One region of the Exiguobacterium sp. SH3S1 genome, then DNA from elsewhere that is predicted to be linked to it. Evidence: riboswitches for the same ligand, from Rfam matches in the RefSeq annotation. Region 1 holds a riboswitch; each other region holds the start of a gene.
What was found. A riboswitch is a leader RNA that binds a small molecule or an ion and turns the genes downstream of it on or off. The one in region 1 is predicted to bind S-adenosylmethionine.

Region 2: another riboswitch for S-adenosylmethionine. It lies ahead of metK (methionine adenosyltransferase); the one in region 1 lies ahead of EVJ26_RS05165 (2,3-diketo-5-methylthiopentyl-1-phosphate enolase).
Region 3: another riboswitch for S-adenosylmethionine. It lies ahead of msrA (peptide-methionine (S)-S-oxide reductase MsrA); the one in region 1 lies ahead of EVJ26_RS05165 (2,3-diketo-5-methylthiopentyl-1-phosphate enolase).

Annotation. Positions count from the first base shown of each region.
Region 1 is NZ_SJUW01000003.1:142,267-145,995, forward strand. Features, by position in the region: gene EVJ26_RS05160 (2-hydroxy-3-keto-5-methylthiopentenyl-1-phosphate phosphatase) at 1-133, opposite strand, end outside; gene EVJ26_RS05165 (2,3-diketo-5-methylthiopentyl-1-phosphate enolase) at 130-1,284, opposite strand; SAM riboswitch class I at 1,356-1,458, opposite strand; SAM riboswitch class I at 1,664-1,766, shown strand; gene mtnK (S-methyl-5-thioribose kinase) at 1,848-3,002, shown strand; gene mtnA (S-methyl-5-thioribose-1-phosphate isomerase) at 2,999-3,729, shown strand, end outside.
Region 2 is NZ_SJUW01000002.1:154,923-158,651, reverse strand. Features, by position in the region: gene EVJ26_RS03550 (alpha/beta hydrolase family protein) at 1-228, shown strand, start outside; gene pckA (phosphoenolpyruvate carboxykinase (ATP)) at 258-1,829, opposite strand; SAM riboswitch class I at 2,147-2,266, shown strand; gene metK (methionine adenosyltransferase) at 2,398-3,606, shown strand; gene EVJ26_RS03535 (YtxH domain-containing protein) at 3,648-3,729, opposite strand, start outside.
Region 3 is NZ_SJUW01000005.1:38,857-42,585, forward strand. Features, by position in the region: gene EVJ26_RS06975 (amidase family protein) at 1-1,361, opposite strand, end outside; gene EVJ26_RS14465 (hypothetical protein) at 1,482-1,643, shown strand; SAM riboswitch class I at 1,688-1,787, shown strand; gene msrA (peptide-methionine (S)-S-oxide reductase MsrA) at 1,850-2,368, shown strand; gene EVJ26_RS06985 (GRP family sugar transporter) at 2,398-3,261, opposite strand; tRNA gene EVJ26_RS06990 (tRNA-Ala) at 3,404-3,476, shown strand; gene EVJ26_RS06995 (four-helix bundle copper-binding protein) at 3,593-3,729, shown strand, end outside.

The DNA.
Region 1 (3,729 bases):
TCGAGATGTCTTGAGCGAGCACGTCGTCTTTGAGCGCGTGCCATTCGGGCGGTGCGAACGCCCGCATCAAAGCGATGATGTTGTCCTCGGCCGTGATCGTCCCGTCGAAGTCACACAAGATGTGAATCGTCATTGTTTTGACCACGCCTTTAGCGCGGCCTCGAGCTCGTTCGTCTGGCTCGCCACGCCCACTACTTGCTCAATCGCTTGTCGGAACGCCCGGGCCCCGGCAGCCGCGCCGTCTGGGTGACCGTGGATGCCGCCGCCGGCGTTGATGACGACGTCTGTGCCGAAATCACGGATGATGTCCGGGACGAGCCCCGGATGGATGCCGGCCGACGGGACCGGTAGAATCGGCTTCGCCCAGTGCGGCCGAGCACTGCTATCCCGAATCGCGAACGCCTCATCGGACGGTGTCGCGAGTGAACCGTATGGGGACGGGAACAGCGTCAAGTCGGCCCCCGCGAGGCGGAACAATTTCCCGAGCAAGAGCGAGTGGCTGATCGAGCCGGTCAAGGCGCCGGCGAACGCCGGATGCGCCAAAATCGGGACGTTAATTGTTGGATCGCTCGCGAGTTCGCGGAGTGTGTCGAGCCCGTATGTATAGACGTTGAACAACAGTGCCGTCGCGCCCGCCTCGATCAAGCGGAGCGCTTGGTCACGTAGCCCGAACACCGGACCGCTGAGCGTGATGGCATAGAGCGAACGTTTCCCGGTCGTTTCGAACTGTTCTTGGATGACGGCCGCCCCGATTTTAGCTCGTTCAAGCGACGGAGTGAGCGGATTATCGTATAGGATTTCATCATCTTTGACGATGTCGATGCCGCCGGCGAGCTGGTCTCGAAGTTGCTGTTCTAAGAAGCGTAAATCACGGCCGATGATCCCTTTAAAGATGCTCATGACGAGCGGGCGATCATGGACGTCGAGCAACTCACGAACGCCTTGAACACCGAACTTTGCTCCGGGGAATTCAGACGCAAGCGTTTCGGGTAACGTCAAGTCGATCAAGCGTACCGAGTCATCGAGCGATAATTTCCCGAACGTCGTCGTCAAGATGGATGAGAAGTCGGGCGTGACGTTATGGAGCGGATAACGGATTGTGAAGCGACTCGTCGTTTCCGTGTGCGTCGTTGAGACGACCTCGCCCCGATACGCCTTTAATTGTTCTTGCTCTAGGTGGGGCAGTTCCGTCCATGTGCCGACGGTCAGTTCAAGGGCGATTTTCTCGGCGACAGTCGCGACGCGGTTCGTCCGGCTGATTTCATATGTGGCAGTAATACTCATGTTCGTTCCTCCTTCCGGTCAAACAAAAAATGACCCCATGCCGAGGCAAGAGGTCATCATAAAAAAATGAACTCTTATCTCTCAGCTTACGCTGCAAGAATTAGCACCGTGCCCAATCGGGTCGGTTGCTGCGACATCATCGGGCTTGTCCCCTCCGTCTGCTCTTGATAAGAATGTATTTTGAAGTTGTGAAATTTAATTGAATTTTGTCACACAATATCCGGTTCGTCAATTCCTTTTTTTGAGAAAAAATAGTTGAATTCATTGTTTCTATATATGCCCGGGAAAAGACAACACCGGGTCCGAAAATTGACGTTGACAACTTGGTGCTCGAGTAAGTAACATTCATCACAACAAGTTCACACAATCGAATATGACACTCTTATCGCGAGTTGGCAGAGGGAATTGGCCCGATGACGCCGCAGCAACCGACCAGTAGGCACGGTGCTACATCCACCAGACATACGTCTGACAGATGAGAGGAACAACCGTTACGGCTGTGCCTCTTTCTCGCGGAGAAAGGGGCTTTTTTTGTGGGGAATATACCGAAAGGGGAAACAGACATGGCTTATCAACCATTTACAGAACAGACAGTCGTCGAGCACGTCAGAACGTTAGGGTTACTCGAAGATGGGGGCATCGCGCATTGCGAGGAGATCGGGGACGGCAACTTGAACCTCGTCTTCCGCATCCGTCAAGGCGAAACGAGCCTCATCGTCAAGCAGGCGCTACCGTATGCGAAAGTCGTCGGAGAGAGTTGGCCGCTCACACTTGAACGGGCGTGGATCGAGCAGCTCGCGTTGCGCGAATTCGCTAGCGTCGTCCCGCGTTTCGTCCCGGTCGTTCTCGGCAGTGACCGGACGCTCGCCTACACGATTTTAGAGGACTTGTCCGACTTTGATATCGTCCGGACGGGCTATTTGGAAGGGAAAACGTATCCTGAACTCGCCCGTCACATCGGTGAGTTTTTAGGACAGACGTTGTTTGAGACGTCAGACTATACGGCCGGCCCGATTGAGAAGAAGCGGAAAGAACGGGATTACTACAACCCGGAACTGTGCGACATCACTGAAAAACTGATCTTCACCGATCCGTACAAAGATGCCGAATCGAACAACATCGAAACCGCGCTCCGTCAGGACGTCGAAGCGCTTTGGCGTGACCAGAAATTGAAAGTGGAGGTCACGAAACTGAAAGTCGGTTTCGTCACGAAACACGACGCGCTCTTGCACGGAGACTTACATACAGGCAGTATCTTCGCGACGCAACAAGAGACGAAAGTCATCGATCCGGAGTTCGCTTTTTACGGACCGTTCGGCTTTGACATCGGGCAAATCGTCGCCCATTTGACGCTATCGACGTTCCATGACCCACTCAAACGGTTCGAACGGTTCACGGACGTATTGACGGTATGGGAGACGTTTGAGAAGACGTTCCGGACGAAGTTTGAGACGGCGGTCGAACCGTTCAACACGGACGGATTCGTCGATGAGCTACTTCAAACCATCTTTAGCGACACGATCGGCTATGCCGGATGCGAACTGATTCGCCGCGCCATCGGTCTCGCCGGAGTCGCTGACCTCGAGACGTTACCGGAAACGGTCCGGCTCGAGCGGAAACGGGAAGCGCTCACGCTCGGCACGACGCTCATTAAACAGCGCCACGATGTCCGGACAATCGATGAATTAGTGACGCTGTTAGCGGGGGTACGCGTATGACAGTCCAAAACATTCGCTTCGACCCGAACCGGGACGAGCTCGTCATTTTAGACCAAACGTTACTGCCCCATGAAGAGCGGTACGTGACGATCGCGACGCTCGAACAGGCGGAGCACGCCATCGAGACGTTACAAGTCCGAGGCGCGCCGGCCATCGCCTATTTCGGCGCATTCGTGCTCGCGAAAGAAGCGGTCCGCCTCCAGGATGACCCGGACTTCACACGCCGGCTCGACCTCGTCGGCCGTCGATTGATCGCGACCCGTCCGACGGCGGTCAATCTGCAAAACGTGATCGAGTCGCTTCTCGGATTCAACGTCGGAGACGACTTTGAAAGAATCGCGACTGACATCAAACATCGGGCCATCGCGCTGTTCGAGCGAGACGTCGACACGTATCGGGCCATCGGGGAGCATGCGCTCACGGTGCTGCCGGCAGGGGGGAACGTCTTGACGATCTGTAACGCCGGGGCGATCGCGACGTCGCGTTACGGGACTGCGCTCGCGCCGTTTTACGTCGGGAAAGAGCGAGGTATCGCGTTTAACGTCTTCGCTTGTGAGACGCGGCCGCTCCTCCAAGGGGCACGCCTGACCGTCTGGGAGCTCGACCGGGCCGACATCGACGTCACGCTCATCACCGACAATATGGCCGCTTGGACGATTCAGGCGAAAGGAGTCGACGCCATCATCGTCGGCGCTGACCGCATCACACGGACGGGTCACGTCGCCAA
Region 2 (3,729 bases), on a different contig from region 1:
GAACGGTCTCCGCTCTTCAAAGACTGGCAGGCGCCGACGCTACTCATTCATGGGACGGACGACGAGCAAGTCCGGCTTCGTCATGCGACCGCCCTCGCCGACAAGATTGGTTCGCAAGCAGAGCTTTGGATCTTGCCGTTCGCCCATCAGCTCCCGTTCTGGGAAAAATGGAAGACGACGGACCGAGCGATGGATTGGATGTTGGCGATTGCAAGAAAAAATGACTAGTACCCGAGCGGGGTACTAGTCATTTTGAGTTAGAAGACGATTGGGCCGGCCGCGATGACCTTCTCACTCGCTTTCGTGAATCGTTTAAAGTTTTGTTGGAACTTCAAGGCGAGCGCTCGCGCTTCGACATCGTAATGAGCCGTATCTTTCCAAGTGTCACGTGGGTTGAGCACGTCTTGTGGGACGCCGTCGATATGGACTGGGATGTCGACGTTGAAGATGTCGTGCTTCACAGTGTCGACGTCACGCAATTGACCGTTGATCGCGGCGTTCACCATGGTCCGTGTGTAGCTGAGCTTCATACGCGACCCTTCACCGTAAGCCCCGCCGGTCCAACCCGTGTTGACGAGGTAGACGTCGACGTTATGCTGTTCGATCAACTTGCCGAGCATGTCGGCGTATCGTTCCGGGGCGAGCGGCAAGAACGGTGAGCCGAAGCAAGTCGAGAACGTTGCTTGTGGCTCGGTCACGCCGCGCTCCGTCCCGGCTAGTTTTGATGTGTAGCCAGATAGGAAGTGATACATCGCCTGCTCTTTCGTCAACTTGCTGATCGGCGGGAGCACCCCGTAAGCATCGGCCGTCAAGAAGACGATCGTGTTCGGGTGACCGGCCCGTGAAGGGAGCATCGCGTTATCGATGTATTGAATCGGATAAGCTGCTCGCGTATTTTCGGTGAGCGAGATGTTTTTGTAGTCGGGTGAGCGGTCTTCGTTCAAGATGACGTTTTCGATCAACGATCCGAAACGGATGGCGTCATAAATTTGAGGTTCGTTCTCACGCGACAAGTTGATCGTCTTGGCGTAGCAACCGCCTTCGATGTTGAAGATGCCGTCTGGTGACCAACCGTGCTCATCGTCACCGATGAGATGCCGTTCCATATCGGCCGATAGCGTCGTCTTTCCCGTGCCCGATAGTCCGAAGAAGAGCGCCGTCTCCCCGGCGTCCGAGACGTTGGCCGAGCAATGCATCGACAAGACGTGCTGTTCAGGTAATAGGAAGTTCATGACCGAGAAAATCGATTTTTTAATTTCGCCGCCGTATTCTGTTCCCCCGATCAGAATGGTACGTTTGGCGAACGAGACGAGGATAAATGTTTCTGAGTTCGTCCCGTCAACTGTTGGGTCGGCCTTGTAGCTCGGTGCATAAATGACCGTGAACGGGTCAAACGCAGCTCTCGTCGGCCACTCTCGCAAGAACAACTGCTTCGCGAACAAGCTGTGCCACGCGTACTCGGTGATGGCGCGTACAGGTAGCGTGTAGTGCTCGTCAGCTCCAGCCGAAGCTTCGAGATAATACAGCTTCTGTTTCGTCTCGAGATGGGTGAGGACTTTGTCGAGAAGAGCGGTGAACTTTTCTTCTGCGATCGGCTGATTGATCGGCCCCCAGTCCACTAACGAGTTGCTGACTTCATCTTGGACGACGAATTTGTCTTTCGGTGACCGTCCTGTGAATTTCCCTGTACTGACCGATAAAGCCCCGTCTTTCGTCAGTACGCCTTCACCGTTACGAATGGCTTCTTCCACCAGTTCTGGAACCGTTAAGTTCCGTAATACATCGGCACCCTTAATTAATTCTTCGATTTTCAGGAGCGTAGTCGCCATCCTGAATCCCACCTTTCCCCTAAATAGATGTGGATGAAATCCGCATACTTCCGCGTTTAATTAGTATGACATTTTCATTATATGTGACACACTAATCGAAAACAAGCATTTCTTTACCCTTTAAAGTAAGCGCTTTCTTACAAAGACATTCTAACATATTCTGTATAAGCGGGGAGTGAAAAAACGGAAACCGTCAAAAAAATGTTTGATATTTCACAAACATAAATGATTTCCGTGATTACGAAGAAATTTACAAATTAAGCAGATACGCTTGACAGAACGGTATGGCATTTATATGATGGTGTTCGTAACGGATACTCTTATTCTGAGCGGTGGAGGGAACAAGGCCCTACGAAGCCCAGCAACCGTCCGATCCTGTAGTCTTTTTCGGAAAAGGTGCTATCCTGAAGCGAAGCGACAGCTTCGAACGATAAGAGGGTAAGGAAGAACGATTCAACCTTTCCCATTGAACGTGGCGAAAGGTTTTTTTCATTACCGTCCCAAAGCAACGCGTAAGGGGAACGAGTACCGTCCACACATCACCCTTATTAATAGGAGGTTTTTCGAAATGTCAAACTTGAACCGTCGACTTTTCACTTCGGAGTCCGTCACTGAAGGACATCCGGATAAAATTTGTGACCAAATCTCAGATGCGATTTTGGATGCAATTTTGGCTGAAGATCCAAACGCCCGCGTTGCGGCTGAGACGTCTGTCACGACAGGTCTCGTGCTCGTAGCTGGTGAAATCACGACATCGACTTACGTGGATATCCCGAAAGTTGTACGTGAAACTGTTCGTGAGATCGGCTACACGCGCGCCAAATATGGTTTTGACGCTGAGACTTGTGCTGTACTCACAGCAATCGACGAGCAGTCAGCAGACATCGCACTCGGTGTCGACCAAGCGCTCGAAGCTCGTGAAGGTCAAATGACTGACGAAGAAATCGATGCGATTGGTGCCGGTGACCAAGGCCTCATGTTCGGTTATGCAACGAACGAGACACCTGAACTCATGCCGCTCCCAATCTCACTCGCTCACAAATTGTCACGTCGCTTGGCAGAAGTCCGCAAAAACGGAACGCTCACTTACCTTCGTCCAGACGGTAAGACGCAAGTAACTGTTGAATACGACCAAGACAACAACCCGGTCCGTATCGATACGATCGTCATCTCGACGCAACACGCAGAAGACATCACGCTCGAGCAAATCCAAGCGGACCTTAAAGAACACGTGATCGCAGCAGTCATCCCGGCTGAACTCATCGATGCCGAGACAAAGTACTTCATCAACCCGACTGGCCGTTTTGTCATCGGTGGACCACAAGGTGATGCAGGTCTTACAGGACGTAAAATCATCGTCGACACATACGGTGGATATGCTCGCCACGGCGGTGGTGCGTTCTCAGGTAAAGATCCTACCAAAGTTGACCGTTCGGCAGCATACGCGGCCCGCTACGTGGCGAAAAACCTCGTTGCAGCTGGACTTGCTGACAAAGCGGAAGTTCAACTTGCATACGCGATCGGTGTCGCACACCCGGTTTCAATCGCGGTGGACACGTTCGGCACTGGTAAATTGAGCGAGACTGAACTCGTTGAACTCATTCGTGAGAACTTCGACCTTCGTCCGGCCGGCATCATTAAGATGCTCGACCTTCGTCGCCCGATCTACAGACAGACAGCAGCTTACGGACACTTTGGTCGCACAGACGTTGAACTCCCATGGGAGCAGACGGACAAAGCGGCATTGCTTGAAGAAGGCGCAAAACGTTTCGCATAAGCATAAAAAAACGACCTTTCGCGAGAAAGGTCGTTTTTTTATTATGCTTGTGGTTTATTTTCGTTTGTTGCGTTCTCGTTGCCGAGTGCTGTATCTTTCGCCTCGACGACTTTCTCACCAATA
Region 3 (3,729 bases), on a different contig from region 1:
TCGAACGCGTAGGCGATGCGGATGAGGTCTCGTTCCGCATAGCTCGTACCCGTGAATGACAGCCCGAAAGGTGCCCCGCTCTGTTTGAGCTTGTATGGGATCGTGACCGTCGGGTGCCCTGCCTTCGCCGCCATATCGTAATTCAAGTCGTGTGGCAACGCCAGGGCGTGAAGCGTTTGTTCCATCAATAAACGATCGAGGCCGTCCGTTTTCGCGTGCCGGACGTCGGCTAAGCGTCGCTCTAGGTAGCTCGACTCGGTCAAACGCCCTAATAACTGATTCGCTTTCTCGAACGTAACTTGTCCATGCGGGATCGTTTCCGGGTGACGCTTGTTCCAGTCCATCAAGTCCTTGAGCGTTTCATATGGGAGCGCTGTCGTCGCCAAATACGCCTCAATCCCGAGCTTGAACTCATGGTAGAGGACGTCGCCTTGGTCAAGTCCGTCGTTTGACGGCAGGTCGACTTCGACGAGCTCGACCCCGCTCGCTTTGAGTAACGCCAGCGCTTCTTGATAGAGCGTCTGTTCTTCATCCGACAGTTCCGCCTTCACGAAACCGACGCGCATGCCGACGGCTTGACGCTCGTCGAGACACGTCCGGTACGGTGGACCGGCCGGCAGATGTGTCGTCGCCGGGTCCGAGTCGTCTTCCCCGCACATCGCTTCTAGTGCGAGCACCGCGTCGCGGAGCGTCCGCGCCATCGGACCGGCCGTATCTTGCGACCGCGAAATCGGGATAATCCCACTCCGGCTGATGAGCCCGACCGTCGGTTTGATGCCGACGATGCCGTTATGGACGCTCGGATGGATGATCGACCCGCTCGTCTCGCTGCCGACGGCGAGCATCGTCAAGTTCGCCGCAACGGCAGCCGCCGAGCCAGAGCTCGAACCGCCGACGTCGAGATTGTCACCATACGGATTGAGCGTCTGGCCACCGACCCCGCTCCATCCGTTCGGCATGTCCTCCGTCAAAAAATTGGCCCATTCCGATAAGTTGGTTTTGCCGAGAATGACCGCCCCATGCTCACGGAGGCGGCGGACGAGTTCAGCGTCACGACCCGCAAAGTGATGCTCGAGCGCCACGGCGCCGGCAGTCGTCCTCATGAGTCCCGCCGTCTCGATGTTGTCCTTGAGTAAAACGGGAATACCGAGGAGTGGCAGCCGGTCTCCGCGTCGGTAGGCACGGTCGGCCGCCTCCGCCTCGAACAACGCGTCCGGGTTCACTTGGATGACCGCTTTCAGTTTATCGTTCAAGCTAGCGATCCGTGTCAAATAGTAGGCCGTCACGTCCCGGGCCGTGAACGTCCCTTCTTTATAGCCGCACTGTGCGGTCTCGATGTCTAGTTCAAATAAGTCTTGCATCCAATTCCCTCCTTATAGGCAATGTTATTCGGTATTCGCTGAATGCATCGAATCCCCTTCTTTTTATCGCCATTGGATGTGCAACTTGATACACTAGAAGAAACGTTATTGGAGGTAGCCATGTCCCGCTCTTACATCCTTGTTTTACTGTCCGTGTTCGCCCTGTTCTTTCTACAATTGTTCGGGGATGATTTGCCGTGGGCATTCCCTGCGTCCATCGCCCTCATTATCTTGATTGTTGGTGCCACGCTATTTCAACTTCGGCGCACACCAAATCGTTGACGTTTAAACGAGACAGATGATATGATGCTGTCACCAACTACATATCGATATCTTGAGTGAACGAGAGACCTGGCTCTATGACTTCACAGCAACCTGCTTCGGCAAGGTGCTACTTCCAGCAAGGCATCGCCTTGGACGATATGACAAAACGCTCATGTCGATGACATGGGCGCTTTTTTTGGAATGAACATGAGGGGGATTTTATTTTGGAAAAAGCTACATTCGCAGGCGGTTGTTTTTGGTGCATGGTGACACCGTTCGAGGAACAGCCAGGCATCGAAGGCATCGTATCCGGCTATACGGGCGGACACGTCGACAATCCGACGTATAAAGACGTCAAGACAGGCACGAGCGGTCATTACGAGGTCGTCGAGATCACGTTCGATCCGTCTCAGTTCGCGTATGAGCGCTTGCTCGAACTGTATTGGATTCAGACTGACCCGACCGACGACGGCGGCCAGTTCCAAGACCGCGGGCAACAATATGCGCCCGCCATCTTCTATCATACGGAAGAACAACGCGTGAAAGCAGAACAGAGCCGCGACGCGCTCGCTGCGAGCGGAAAGTTCAAACAACCGATTGTGACGAAAATCTTACCGGCTGACGTCTTTTACCCGGCCGAAGACTATCATCAAGATTATCATAAAAAAAATCCGGCCCACTATAAAGCGGACCGGAAACAATCTGGCCGTGACGAGTTCATCGACCAGACGTGGACAAGCTGACAACGACGGGCCTCATACCCGTCGTTTTTTTAGCTCTTCGCGAGCCCTAACATAAAACCGGCGACCACGATCAGACCGATCCCCATAAACACGAAGACGCGTTCTTTCGACGTCTTTTCTTCTTTTAGCAAGTAAATGCCACCGAGTGTCGCGACGACGACGTTCAGTTGAGACAGTGCGAACGACGTGGCGATGCCGACTTCTCCGCTCGAGACGAACAACCCGAAGTTCCCGATCCCCCAGGCAAGCCCGGCGAAGATGTTCTTGAACGTCTTCGGATCAAACTTTTTCACATCTTTTTCACGAAGACTGAACAAGAGCGCGGCGATGAACATCCCGAGTGACTGCGGTAGGATGGCGGTGATGCCATCGACCTCAAAGTAGTTGGTGAGGACGGCGTACGTCACGTAACCGATGCTCGAAACGAGCAGCACGAGTAGCCCTTTTTTCAAAGCACTACTGCTGTCAGATTCTTTATGTTGTTGATATGACGTCATGACGGCCCCGATGATGATCAAGACGAGGGCCGAGAAGCCGAGCCATAGTTCAGTCGGCGTCTTCCAGTCCCCAAGGACGATGACCCCGAACAGTGATGTCCCGACAAGCTGCATCCCTGTACTGATTGGCATCGCTTTCGAGACGCTCAAAATTTGGAATGACTGGAATTGAAGGTATTGTCCGAGCGCCCAGAACACACCCGATATGAAACCAGTCACGATCGCGAGCGTCGTGAACTCTGGTTTGAAGACGAGCGCGATGACAGTCGCCATTACCATCGCGCCGATCGTCGTGCCGACCAATTGTTGAATCGGCTTGCCGCCGACAATAGATACGATAAGCGGGATACTCCCCCACATGAGTGCGGGCAGTAGCGCCAGCAAAATCATCTCCATATGTTGCACCTGCTTTCTTAATATAACATTCTGTCTGTTCTTCCCGGCTCTAGCGCCCAATAAACTTCAAAAATGATTTTCAAAGTTCTTTCGTTTTTCTTGTTGCCAAATCATTTATTAGAATGATATAATAATTTCCAACGGGGCATTAGCTCAGCTGGGAGAGCGCCACGCTGGCAGCGTGGAGGTCAGCGGTTCGAGCCCGCTATGCTCCATTCCTTAAGTCGGTCCACTGATGTGGACCGACTTTTTTCGTGTCCCCGCCTCGGTTTAAGTCGACACGAACCGGGTAATGATTGTAAGACATCATTTATCTTAAGGGGGACTTCCAATGAACCGAGCCGCTGTCGAAGAGACGATTTTGGCCGTGATCGATTGTATCCGAGCGAGCAATCATTGCTTCTCGAAATGTTTACAAGAAGAAGATCTGCTGATGGTCTCGGAATGCATCCGGTTGACGAAAGAATG